Regions from separate parts of the Phyllobacterium sp. MT110 genome, predicted to be linked through region 1. Evidence: riboswitches for the same ligand, from Rfam matches in the RefSeq annotation. Region 1 holds a riboswitch; each other region holds the start of a gene.
The links. A riboswitch is a leader RNA that binds a small molecule or an ion and turns the genes downstream of it on or off. The one in region 1 is predicted to bind thiamine pyrophosphate.
Positions count from the first base shown of each region.

Region 1 (4,294 bases):
TTGCGCCGTGCCGTAACGCCGTAACGTAACCAGTGTTCCTCGCGCACGATCTGGCGGCCGAGCTTGTGCAGATCGCGCTCTTCTTCCTCCAGCACCTTGTCGCGCCATTCCTCGAAGGCGCCAAAGCCCTGGTCGAGCCGTTTCGTAACGCCGCGGTCAAGCCAGACCGTCGAGCGGCTGATGTTTTCCAGAAACCGCCGGTCATGGGAGATGACCACGATGCTGGAGCGGATCTGGCGCAATTCGCTTTCGAGCCATTCAATTGTTGTCAGGTCGAGATGGTTGGTCGGCTCGTCGAGAAGCAGGATATCGGGCTGGGGGGCGAGAACCTTGGCCAGCGCCGCACGCCGCGCCTCGCCGCCAGACAGATTGTCCGGCTTTTCCTCGCCGGTCAGGCCGAGATGTTCAAGAATGTAGCTGACGCGGTAGAGATCGTCCGCCGGTCCCAGACCCGCCTCGACATAATCGCGGACATTGGCAAAACCTTCCATGTCGGGCACCTGGGCGAGATAGCGGACGGTGACGCCGGGATGGCGGAACACTTCGCCGTCGGTCGGCGTGATGAAGCCCGCCGCGATCTTGAGCAGCGTCGACTTGCCGGACCCGTTGCGGCCGACAAGGGCAATGCGATCGCCCTCGCTGACGGAAATCGCCGCATCGCTGAGGAGCGGCGTGCCGCCAAACGTCAATGCAATCCGGTCAAGACGAAGAAGGGGTGGAGCCATGGGTTTTTCAGTTCTGGAAAAGGAGCGCAATTGCCGGACATCAGTGCCGACGGGCGCTTGTCGGCGAGATTGGCGCCGCTGTCAAATATCTTTATGGCATAAAACAGAACAGGCCGGAAAACCGGCCTGTCTGGATCCGTTCAGCAACGTGCCGCTCAGTAGCCGCCGTTGTTGTAACCGTTGTTGTTGTATCCGCCATAGGCAGCGCCGCGGCCGCCATTGCCTTCGCAGGGGGCGTTGTAGATGCTGCCATCGGGCCGCTGATAACGGCAAAGATTCTGATTGCCGTTGCCGCCACCGCTTGGCGTCGTTGCCGTACCGACAGCAGCACCGAGAAGCGCGCCGCCGGCCGCACCGATCACGGTGCTCTTGGTATTGTGTCCGAGTGCCTGTCCGGCGAGTGCGCCGACACCGCCGCCGATCAACGCGCCCGTCCCGGCCCGCTGGTTCTGTTCGCTCGTTTCACAACCGGCCAATGACATGGCCAGAAGCGCGGAAACCGCAATGGCGGTCAAACGAAAACTCATTAGTCAATCCTCTCAACATGAATATAGCGGCCATATCGTGCGGGCTTAATGCGGCAGAACAAAGATCAGCCCATGCACCCCAGCGCCTCAAACAAAAACAGGCCGGTTTCCCGGCCTGTTCCGCTTTCCCTGATGGGGAAGGATTAGTAACCGCGGCAAGGCGCGCGATAACGCTCGCCGTAACGGTTTTCATATGTGCAGTAACGGCGGCCATCATTGTTGGCCGTTGCGGCACCAACAGCCACACCACCAACACCACCGATGGCAGCACCAGCCAGTGCGCCACGGCCACCACCGATTGCACCACCAGCCAAAGCACCAAGTGCTGCACCGCCAACGCCATAACCCGCTGTACGCTGCTCACTTGTTGTGCAACCGGCTACCGAAAATGCCAGAAGTGCGGCAACTGCTACTGTCGACAAACTTTTCAACATGGAAGACCTCTCCCGTTTCAAAACTAAACTAACCAGCTTGCGTCCCCAATGCTGTGCCGCAAGAATTGCACTTTCCGCGTTGTTTTACAAGCGGTTCGCAATTTTACGGCGCAGCAATCAGGACTGCATTGCCTGAACGAAGCGATACGTGGAGATTTCCACACACGGCATTCGACACTGTAAGCGATGAACCGAAAGAAAGTTCCATATTTTCCAGCGGCCATCGCGCACCATGGATAAATAATCCGCGCAGGGACGTAAAGGCCACAATGCTGAATACCGTTCCATCGGCAAAATCGAACGCATAGTCTCCTGCAACCAGGGGATGCGCTTCCTCGCTTCCGCTGGAGAGAATGATCTTCCGGCCTTCCGCCGCATGGCGGGTGGCCATGGTCAGGTGCAGCAGGGTGTGGTCGGTGCGTTCACCGCCAAAGGCGCCGCACAGGATCACTTCGGTGGCGCCCAGCCGGTAGGCCTCGTTGAGTGCCAGTTCGCCGTCGGTCATGTCCTTGGCGGCCGGAAAAACCGAACGCGGCACATGCGCATAGCGTTCGGCAAGTTCAGGCGATGTCGAATCGAAATCGCCCAGCCACAACTCGGGTTCAACGCCCAGCGCCTGCGCATGGGCAATGCCGCCATCGGCGGCAAGAACGCGCGCCCCGGCAATGAGATGCCGAAGACGGTCGGTGACGTGAACGGTTCCACCAAGAAGAAGGACGAATTTGCTCATGCACCGGCCATAGCATGGCACAAGCCGGTCGCACAGGGCATCCGTGTTTCTCGGTTAAACGAAGCGCCCGAGTGCAATCGCGGCCATACCGGCAATCGCCACGCCGATGGCCAGAAACAGGCTCGGATAGAGCTCCGGGATGAATTTCTGCCGGCGCGGACGAAGGAGGATCGCCTTGCGGCGGGCGTTTTGGGAAGCCGGGTTCTGCTGCGCCCTGACATGGGAATGATAAAAACCGTGACCACGAAACATGATTGACCCTTTCCATCGGAAAACAGCCGCACGGGATGTTTTCGCTGGGGACAATAGGCGCGCCAGTATCAGCTTTCGATTTGGCAGAACCGGCAAAACATAAAGATTTCATAAGCATCGACCGCTTGCACGGCTTCGGCCGAACCTCTATCCTTGTCACGCTCTAACGGGGTGCCGGTCGCATGGACCGGCTGAGAGGCGCACGGGGAAACCCTGCCAACCCGCGGAACCTGATCCGGTTTGTACCGGCGGAGGGATTAGACGCGGCAGATTTGCCGGCGCACCAATCCTTTTGAACACTGCTGATAGGAGGCGCCGATGCGGCCATTCGAGACTATTGTAAAAACAGCGGCCATTGTGACCGCTCTGTTCGCCGTCATTCCCCTTGGCACCGCGCATGCCGAAGGCAAACTCACCGTCTACACCTATGAAAGCTTCACCGCCGAATGGGGTCCCGGCCCGAAGGTCAAACAAGCCTTCGAAAAGCAATGTGCCTGCACGGTCGAATTCGTGGCGGTTGCCGATGGCGTTGCCCTGCTCAACCGGGTCAAGCTGGAAGGCGAGTCAACCAAGGCGGATGTGGTGCTCGGCCTCGACACCAACCTGACCTATGAGGCCAGGCAAACCGGCCTGTTTGCCCCCCATGGCATCGACACCTCCGCCGTGAGCATCCCCGGCGGCTACAAGGATGATACCTTCGTTCCCTACGATTACGGCTATTTCGCCGTCATCTATGATTCCGAGAAGCTGAAGACGCCGCCGGAAAGCCTGAAGGAACTGGTCGAAGGCGACCCGAAGCAGAAGATCGTCATCGAAGACCCCCGCACCTCGACGCCCGGTCTCGGCCTGCTGCTCTGGGTCAAGTCGGTCTATGGCGACAAGGCGGGGGAAGCCTGGGCAAAGCTGAAAGACCGCGTGCTGACCGTCACGCCCGGCTGGTCGGAAGCCTATGGCCTCTTCACCAAGGGCGAAGCGCCGCTGGTGCTGTCCTACACGACGTCGCCTGCCTATCACCTGATCGCCGAGCGCGTGGACCGCTACAAGGCCATTTCGTTCAGCGAAGGCCATTACCTGCAGGTCGAAGTCGCTGCCCAGACCGTCAACGGGGCGAAAAACCCGCTATCGGCGCAGTTTCTTGCCTTCATGACCAGCCCGGCGTTTCAGGACGCGATTCCTGAAAACAACTGGATGTATCCGGCTGCGAAAACCACCGACGCGCTGAACCCGGCCTTCGAAACCCTTGTTCAACCCGTCAAGACCCTGGCCTTCCCGTCCGAAGAGGTCGCCAAGAACCGTAAAGCCTGGATCGACGAATGGCTCGCGGCCATGAGCCTGTAGCATTGTGATTGCCATCCGCAGTTTCAGACCATGGGCGGGGGCATGCGCCCTCGCCTTTCTGGCGGCACTTGCGGGTGGCGCACTTCTCAGTCTCGCATCCGAAGCGCTGCGCGGCGGCGTGGAAGGTTTTGCCGCATTCGACAGCTATCTGTGGCGGGTGGCTCGGTTCACGCTGGTGCAGGCGCTCCTGTCCATGCTGCTTGCGGTTGCCCTTGCCATTCCACTCGCGCGCGCCTTGCATGAACATCCCGCCTTTCCCGGCCGCGCGCTGATTCTGCGCCTGTTTGC
Region 1 covers NZ_JBXAFE010000002.1:491,317-495,610, reverse strand. The annotation lists gene AC1Q5O_RS13990 (ABC-F family ATP-binding cassette domain-containing protein) at 1-725, opposite strand, end outside; gene AC1Q5O_RS13985 (YMGG-like glycine zipper-containing protein) at 881-1,252, opposite strand; gene AC1Q5O_RS13980 (YMGG-like glycine zipper-containing protein) at 1,396-1,686, opposite strand; gene AC1Q5O_RS13975 (thiamine diphosphokinase) at 1,790-2,416, opposite strand; gene AC1Q5O_RS13970 (hypothetical protein) at 2,471-2,668, opposite strand; TPP riboswitch at 2,826-2,942, shown strand; gene thiB (thiamine ABC transporter substrate binding subunit) at 2,987-4,006, shown strand; gene thiP (thiamine/thiamine pyrophosphate ABC transporter permease) at 4,011-4,294, shown strand, end outside.

Region 2 (4,294 bases), on a different contig from region 1:
CCATGGCTGCCGTCAGATAGGCTTTCGCCTCGCCGATTGCCACCGGCAGATCAAGACCCTTGGCCAGCCCGCTGGCAATCGCCGCCGCCAGGGTGCAGCCCGTGCCGTGGTCGTGGGTGGTGACAAGCCGCGGTCCGTCGAAACGCATCACAGACGTGCCGTCAAACAAGAGGTCGGTACTGAGGCTTGTAAGCCCGTGACCGCCCTTGATCAGCACCGCCGCCGGACCAAGCTTCAGCAGCAGCTCGGCCTGCCGCGCCATCTCCCGTTCGGTTTCCGCTGCGGGTGTGCCAGTCAGCAATGCGGCTTCCGGCAGGTTGGGCGTGAGCACAAATGCCAGCGGCAGGAGCTGTTGGCGCAGCGCCTCCACCGCCTCCGGCTGCAGAAGCCGATCGCCCGATGTTGCCACCATCACCGGGTCGACGACCGCCTTGCGCTGCCAGCGGTTCAAGGCTTCCGCGATGGTGTCGATGGTTTCGACCGTGGAAACCATGCCGATCTTGATCGCCCCGACCGCGATATCCGAGAGAACGGCATCGATCTGGGCGCGGATGATAGCCGGGCTCAGGTTCTCGATGGCGGTGACGCCGCGCGTGTTCTGTGCGGTGATCGCGGTCAGCACGCTCGTGCCATACACACCGAGCGCCGAGAACGTCTTGATGTCGGCCTGGATACCGGCGCCACCGCCGCTGTCGGAACCGGCAATGGTCAGGGCAATGGCGGTCATGCGGTTGCCCTCAACGCCTCGTCGACGGCATCGCGAAGCACCTGTGCGGCGGCGCGCGGATCCGCCTGACGGAAGATCGCCGAAATCACCGCAACCCCATCGGCGCCTGCGCGAATAGCCGGCGCGACCCGGCCGAGATCGATGCCCGCGATGGCGCCGACCGGCAGGTCGGGCTTTGCCGCGCGGATGATGGCCGCCAGCCGGGCAAACCCGTCAAAACCGATCGGGCCGTCGGGATTGTGCTTGGCAGGGGTTTCGAACAGACCGCCCACGCAGGCATAGTCGATGGCAGAGCTTATGGCCACCTGCGCATCGGCTTCATTCTTCACCGTCAGGCCGATGATTGCATCGGGGCCAAGCAGCGTGCGGGCGTCGGCGACCAGCATGTCCTCGCGCCCCACGTGCACACCCTCGACACCCGCCACCAGCGCGACGTCGATGCGGTCATTCACAAGCAGGGGGATGCCTGTGCCGTGCAGGGCCGCATGGATGGCACGGGCGCGCTCCACCATCTTGCGCGTCGGCGAATTCTTGTCGCGATACTGGATGATCGTGGCCCCGCCCCGCGCGGCCTGCAAAGCCAGGGCACCCAGATCGGCATCACCGCCGATGGCATCGACATCGACAATGGCATTCAGGCGGAAATCTACTTTTGGCATGGTCTTTTTCTCCGAATAAATCGTTTCACTGCAGTTCAACGGCGAGGTCATCCACCTTGGGCACCGATTTGATCAGTCCCGCCTCGTGCATGAACACGCCGAGCCGTTCATAACGGCTGCGGTCGAGAGCGGCGGGACGCTTGGCAAAACGCGGCAATGTATCGATCCATGCCTGCCGGTTCAGCGCATTGTCGAGATCGGGATAGGCCTTGATGAACAGCGACCAGGACTCATCGGGATGGTTGGTCAGATAGATCGCGCCCTTTTCCACGGCGCCGATGAAACGTTTCAAACGGTCGTCTTTCGCCAGATCGGGATGGGTCAGGAAGATCAGCTCGTCATAAACGGGCACGCCATGCTCCTCGGGAAAGAATGCCGTTCCCTTGTGGCCTTCCTGCGCCATCTGCGTCAGCTCGAAATTGCGGTAGCCACCCACCGTGGCATCCACCTGATTGGCGATCAGCGATGCCGACAGGGCGAAGTTGACATTGATCAGCTCGACATCTCCCGTCTTCAGGCCTTCGGATTTCAGCATCGCGCCGAGCATGGCATCCTCAAAACCAGCCACGGAAAACCCGACTTTTTTGCCCTTCAGGTCCTTCAGGCTCTTGATCGGGCCATCGGCGAGGACGGTCACCGTGTTGAGCGGCGTCTCCACCAGGGTGCCGAAACGCACCAGCGGCAGGCCTTCATCATGGCTGAGATAAAGGTTGGGCTGGTAGCCGATGGCGATGTCCGCCTGCTTGGCCGCCACGAGGCGCGGCGGCGCTGCCGGATCGGCCGGCGGGATCAGATCCACGTCCAGTCCCGCTTCGCTGAAGAAGCCCTTTTCGCGGGCAACAACCAGCGGTGCATGGTCGGGGTTGACGAACCATTCCAGCAGGACAGACAGCTTGTCTGCGGCCGCGGCGGGAGATGCGAGGAGAGACAAGGCGGTTAGCAGGACGATGGCGGGGGCAAACGCACGGCGGCGAAACATGGGCATTCCTTTATCAACGGGACGGGAAAACGGAGTGGTCATGATGCCTGCACCCAGGGCGTGAGACGTGCGGCGAAGGCATCGACGAGGAAACGCAGAACGATGGTCAGAACGGCGAGGATGATGAGAGCGGCAAACAGCGTGTCGGTCTGCATGCGGGCATTGGCCTGCAGCATGACGAAGCCAAGTCCGCGCGAGGCACCGACCCATTCGCCGATCACGGCGCCAATGGGGGCAAAGACCGCCGCAACACGCAGGCCCGAACCGAGGCCGGGCAAGGCGCTGGGCACACGGATGAGGAACAGCGTCGCCAGCGGCGAAGCCTGTGTCAGGGCGGCGGCATCCAGCAGGTCCTGACTGGTCCGCCGCAGTGCATCGGCAAAGGACGAGGCGACGGGGAAGAAGATGATCAGGCTGGCCATGACGACCTTGGACGCGAGGCCGAAGCCGAACCAGAGAACCAGGAGCGGCGCAATGGCAAAGACCGGAAGCGCCTGCAGGACCAGCAGCAGAGGCCAGACGATCTGGCCGAAACCCGGCAGGCCGGCCACCAGAAGCGCAACAAGGATTCCGGCCATGGCACCGAAGAACAGCCCGAGCACGATCTCAAGCACCGTGATGGCGGCGTTGCTCAGGAGATAATGCTGCTGCTCGACCAGGGCGGCAATGACAGAACCGGGGCCGGGCAGGATGAAGCGCGGCGGCTGCAGCATCCAGACAGCGAGCTGCCAGCACGCAAGCACAGCCAGCAGGGCCCCGGCGATGCGGACGAGCATGCGCATGGCGGGCCGTCACAGACTCGGCGATTGGTGGTTCAGCGAAAACGGCATCTGCAGGACTCCATCAAACGTGTGGAGATCCGGATATGTGCGAAGACAAGGCAGAGTGCGTGAAGAATGCTCAATTCCCGTTCCTACGCCGGCATAACCCGGATCAGGTTCAAGGGTCCAGCTCGACGCTATCTCAGCACTGTACAGTGCCCCCCTCGGAATGAAGTCATGATGGAGCGGCGGGGGCGTAAAGTCAATCGCGCCGCTTGAGGATTGCAGACATCAGTTGGTCAGGCGGACATTCTCGCCATCGACAGCTTTGCACCCGGAAATAACCGTGTAGAAAAGATCTTGCTGGTCCCAGCCACCGCCGTCTTCCCAAGCATGTTCGTGAGATTGTTTATCGCAACTGAGCAGATCAGTTAACTTTGTATCACCATTTTTCTTCAGCTGCACACCGTCAACGAAGAGATGATCCACAGTATTTCCATCATTGGTTTGGTATGTTGCGTCATAATTCCTATATCCGCTCGATGCAGTTTTACACGTAACTGTGTTTGTACCAGCTGTGGAATTATAACGGCCGACATCACAACCGTCCTTTTTGACTTCCATTTTGATATACAGTGTTTGGTAGTCGCCGAGCACAACGTTGCCGTCAGCCGGACTCATGGTTTTGACCCCTGTTCCTCGCCAATTGAGGGCAGTCTTGTCTTTGGCCTCATACAGCACGGTGCCTAACGTCACTTCCTTAGTTGAACCAGGGCGAGTGACGACAATCGAAACCTTTTTGGCCCAAATGCCGTACATGTCCTTCAAAATGATTTTGGCTTCTGACGGTTTCAACGGCGCCAGCGCAGTTGAAGTCACACCAATCTGGACTGAGTTCTGGTTCAGTAACGACATGAAGAGGGTATTGGTCTGCCCTCCCAGATTGACGGTGACCTTCTGGTCCTTTGCACTGAAATTGACGCTGACAGCGCCAGCCTTGTCCCCAAGGTTGGCACGCAAAAAGGCCCGTGCCCTGTCCTCGGCAGCCTGTGCATTGCCACCCGTGAAGATGGAGGCACCGGCCAGCGCCGCTGTGTCAGCGGCGTTCTGCAAATTGACTCTTTCATTTGAGGCAACGGTATAGTCAAGGGCAAGACCGGTCATGCCC
Region 2 covers NZ_JBXAFE010000005.1:186,554-190,847, reverse strand. The annotation lists gene thiD (bifunctional hydroxymethylpyrimidine kinase/phosphomethylpyrimidine kinase) at 1-727, opposite strand, end outside; gene thiE (thiamine phosphate synthase) at 724-1,386, opposite strand; gene AC1Q5O_RS20645 (ABC transporter substrate-binding protein) at 1,412-2,365, opposite strand; gene AC1Q5O_RS20640 (ABC transporter permease) at 2,404-3,147, opposite strand; TPP riboswitch at 3,259-3,361, opposite strand; gene AC1Q5O_RS20635 (TadE/TadG family type IV pilus assembly protein) at 3,418-4,294, opposite strand, start outside.
Region 2: another riboswitch for thiamine pyrophosphate. It lies ahead of AC1Q5O_RS20640 (ABC transporter permease); the one in region 1 lies ahead of thiB (thiamine ABC transporter substrate binding subunit).

Region 3 (4,294 bases), on a different contig from region 1:
CATTTCACCGCGCACCCCGCGCAGATCCGGCTTGGCCGTGGAATAACCGGTGCAGTCGACAATGCGGTCGAATTTGCCCTCGTCCCGCTCGTTCTCAAAGCGAACGCCGGATGCGGCCAGCTTGGCCGCCAGCGCCGTCAGGGCGCGGCGCGGATCGAGATGCGCTTCGTCCCGGAAAAACAGCCCCCGGCGGAACCGCCCCGCAAGGTCGGGTTCGAGACTGCCCAGTTCCTGCGCGTCCACGCCGGCAAAACCCGAGGTGCGCGATGCGAAACGGTCCAATTCCCCGGCATCACGCGCTGGCGCCAGCACCAGCGTGCCGTTGCGCACGACGCGCCCCGGCAGAGCCGCCTCCCACCAGGAGGCAGCCTTCAATCCGAGTTCCAGCACCTGTTCATCGGCACTTTCCCGCTCGCAATACGGCGCAAGCATGCCGCCCGCATACCAGGAGGCGGTCGATGACGTGTCGCGGCGCGGGTCGAAGACGGTTACGTCCGCGCCCCGCGCCATCAGTTCATGTGCGGCGGTGAGCCCGGCCACGCCGGCGCCTTTGACAAGAACACGCATCAGAATTCGTCACCCCCGACCGGTATGGGTACAGCTGCTGATTTCAGCGGCATGTAGAGATCGCCGCCCTGCCGGAATTTTTCCGCCATGGCTGACATGCCCTCCTTCTGCGCTTCGGCGCGGATATCGTGGGAAATCCGCATCGAACAGAATTTCGGCCCACACATGGAGCAGAAATGCGCCACCTTGTGCGCCTCCTTCGGCAATGTCTCGTCGTGGAACAGCCGCGCCGTTTCGGGATCGAGCGACAGGTTGAACTGGTCTTCCCAGCGGAACTCGAAGCGCGCCCGCGACAGGGCATCGTCCCGCACCTGCGCCGCCGGATGGCCCTTGGCAAGGTCCGCCGCATGGGCGGCGATCTTGTAGGTGATCACCCCGATCTTCACATCGTCGCGGTTGGGCAGTCCGAGATGTTCCTTCGGCGTGACATAGCAAAGCATGGCGGTGCCGAACCAGCCGATCATCGCCGCACCGATGCCCGACGTGATGTGATCATAGCCGGGCGCGATATCGGTGGTAAGCGGTCCCAGCGTGTAGAACGGCGCCTCGCCGCAGACGGCAAGCTGCTTGTCCATGTTCGCCTTGATCTTGTGCATCGGCACGTGGCCGGGGCCCTCGATCATCACCTGGCAGCCCTTGGCCCAGGCAATCTGCGTCAGTTCCCCCAGCGTCTCCAGCTCGGCAAACTGCGCCGCATCGTTCGCATCGGCGATGGAACCCGGCCGCAGCCCGTCACCCAGCGAGAAGCTGACATCATAGGCACGGCAGATATCGCAGATTTCCTCGAAATGCTCGTAGAGGAAACTTTCCCGGTGATGATGCAGGCACCACTTGGCCATGATCGAGCCGCCACGCGACACGATGCCGGTGACGCGGTCGACGGTCAGCGGGATGTAATGCAACCGAACACCCGCATGGATGGTGAAATAATCGACACCCTGCTCCGCCTGCTCGATCAGCGTGTCGCGATAGACCTCCCATGTCAGGTCCTCGGCGATGCCGCCGACCTTTTCCAGCGCCTGATAGAGCGGCACGGTGCCGATCGGCACGGGGGCGTTGCGGATGATCCATTCGCGGATATTGTGGATGTTGCGGCCGGTCGACAGGTCCATCACCGTGTCGGCACCCCAGCGGATGGCCCAGACCATTTTTTCCACTTCCTCCGCCATGGAGGAGGTCACTGCGGAATTGCCGATATTGGCGTTGATCTTGACCAGGAAGTTGCGGCCGATGATCATCGGCTCAAGTTCAGGATGGTTGACATTGGCCGGAATGATCGCCCTGCCCCGGGCAATCTCCTCGCGGACGAATTCCGGTGTGACATGATCCGGCACCGACGCGCCGAAGGAATTGCCGTCGCGCTCCAGCTGCGCCCGCGCCGCGTCGCGGCCAAGGTTTTCACGGATCGCAACATATTCCATCTCCGGCGTGATGATCCCCGCCCGGGCATAGGCGAGCTGCGTCACGGCTTTATCGCCCTTCGCCCGCAAAGGCCGGTTGCGCACAGGAAACTCCGGGGTCAGCCGTTCACCGGTGACGAAGCCATTGTCCTCCAGCTTGACGTGGCGGCCGTCATAGGCGGCAAGGTCGGCATGGCCGGCAAGCCAGCTTGCGCGAATGCGCGGCAGGCCCTTGGCGATGTCAATGGCAGCGTTGGCATCCGTATACGGCCCGGACGCGTCGTACACCGTCACCGGCGGCTCGCCCGCCGTTGGATGCACCGATATCTGGCGCAACGGCACGCGGATATCCGGATGGATATGGCCGGGTTTGTATATTTTGATCGAGGCCGGCAGCGGTCCTGCCGAAACGGTTGGGGTAATTGCGGTCATCATCAGGCTCCTAGGCGGTTAAGCGTGGAAACCCAGTTCTGTGCCGGAAGGATGAAAAGAGATTGCGAATCCGGATACGGATGTGCCGAGGCTGACTCGCATGACTTTCGCACCGTCCCTACGCCAGTATGAACTGGATCAGGTTCAACGGGTCACTGCGCTGCAAAAGCCAGCAGAATCTCAGCCCCTTGTCGGGACCCCCCTGGTGAATGTCTTGAATTGAACGCCCGATCCGCCATTTGTCAAGCGAATCGGTAAAATCGTGTGTGTGGCGCCCCGTCGATTCCGGGCGCCTTGACCGGATCAGGACGCGCGCAGCGGCTTCAACGCATTGCTCCACTTGAGCAATTCGCCAATCATGGTGTTGGCGCTCGCCGTCACCAGTTCATTGGCCTGGAAGACGCCTTCATCGTTGATGAACTGCTGGTACGCCGGAACGGGAACGCCTTCGGGAATGGGAACCATCCGCAGGCCTGCGATGAGGCCCTTGACCGATTCGACCGAGCGCAGGCCGCCCGACACGCCGCCATAGCTGACGAAACCGACCGGCTTGTAGTTCCATTCCTGCCAGAGATAAATGATCGCATTGGTCAGGGACGGCGGAGCGAAATAGTCATATTCCGGCGTCACGAACACGATCGCATCGCCCGCTTCGATCAGCGCGCTCCACTTTTTCGTGTGCGCATGCTCATACTTCCGGGCACGCGGGTGGTTTGGTTCGTCGAAAACCGGCAGGTTGAGATCGGCCAGGTCAATCAGAACCGGCTCGAACTGGCCGTCCTGGCTGGCAAAATCATGGAACCACTTGGCAACCGGCTGACCGGCGCGGCCCGGCCGGGTGCTGACGTGGACGATGTTGAGCTTGGGTGCCATTGAAAGGTCTCCATAAGGCTTGAATAGTATGGAGCATGCATAGGCGCGGCGTGATGCGGCGCACAAGAAGGCACTTTTTTGAAACCGGGTAATATCGATGTGAAGACGATAGTTATGGCGGAGTCTTCACAAAACGAAACCCGCTCCAGCATGGCTCGCTGTGCGGGTTCTGTCGCGTTTTGCAAGGACCGGAAACTCCGGTCATTGATTATCGGTTGTTGCTGAAATCGCTGGTCGCGGCACCTGGACGGGCAACGCGTTCTTTCTTCTTCGGACCAGGAAGCAGACCTTCACGCTGTGCCTGCTTGCGCGCTGCCTTGCGGGCGCGGCTGACGGCTTCAGCCTTTTCACGGACACGGCGCTCGGACGGCTTTTCAAAAGCCTGGCGCGCCTTCATTTCGCGAAAGAGACCTTCGCGCTGCATCTTCTTTTTCAGGACCCGGAGGGCCTGTTCAACATTGTTATCACGGACGAGAACTTGCAATCGTTTTCCTTACCCATGCTTGTCTCGTCTTGCGGGCGTAAGCGTCACAATCAGACAAGCGTTTGATGAATTACCACAACGGCAATCCCGAGAAGCGCGGACTTTATTCATTCCCGCGCTAAAAATCCAGTGCACGGGAGCAGTTTTACTGACATCCACTTCATTTCATCCCGGCAAATTCAATATTTCCGCCGGGATGAACCTGTCGCCTTGCCAAATCCGCCGTGTCGGACGGATTTCGGCAGGGAATCAGATGGCAGCGGTGATGATGATTTCGACGAGGTAGTCCGGGGTTGCCAGCTTGGCTTCGCCGGTGGCGCGCGCAGGCGTGTTGGCCGGATCGACCCAGGCATCCCAAACCGCATTCATTTCGGCAAAGTCCTTCATGTCGGCCATCCAGATGATCGCCTGCAGGATCTTGGACTTGTCGGAACCGGCTTCCTTCAACAGGCGCTCGACCGAAGCCAGGACATCCTTGGTCTGCTCGGTGACGCTCTTGCCCGGTGTGCCTACCTGCCCTGCGAGATAAACCGTGTTG
Region 3 covers NZ_JBXAFE010000001.1:1,780,067-1,784,360, forward strand. The annotation lists gene thiO (glycine oxidase ThiO) at 1-567, opposite strand, end outside; gene thiC (phosphomethylpyrimidine synthase ThiC) at 567-2,399, opposite strand; TPP riboswitch at 2,497-2,613, opposite strand; gene AC1Q5O_RS09145 (NADPH-dependent FMN reductase) at 2,703-3,272, opposite strand; gene rpsU (30S ribosomal protein S21) at 3,481-3,756, opposite strand; gene AC1Q5O_RS09155 (RidA family protein) at 4,006-4,294, opposite strand, start outside.
Region 3: another riboswitch for thiamine pyrophosphate. It lies ahead of thiC (phosphomethylpyrimidine synthase ThiC); the one in region 1 lies ahead of thiB (thiamine ABC transporter substrate binding subunit).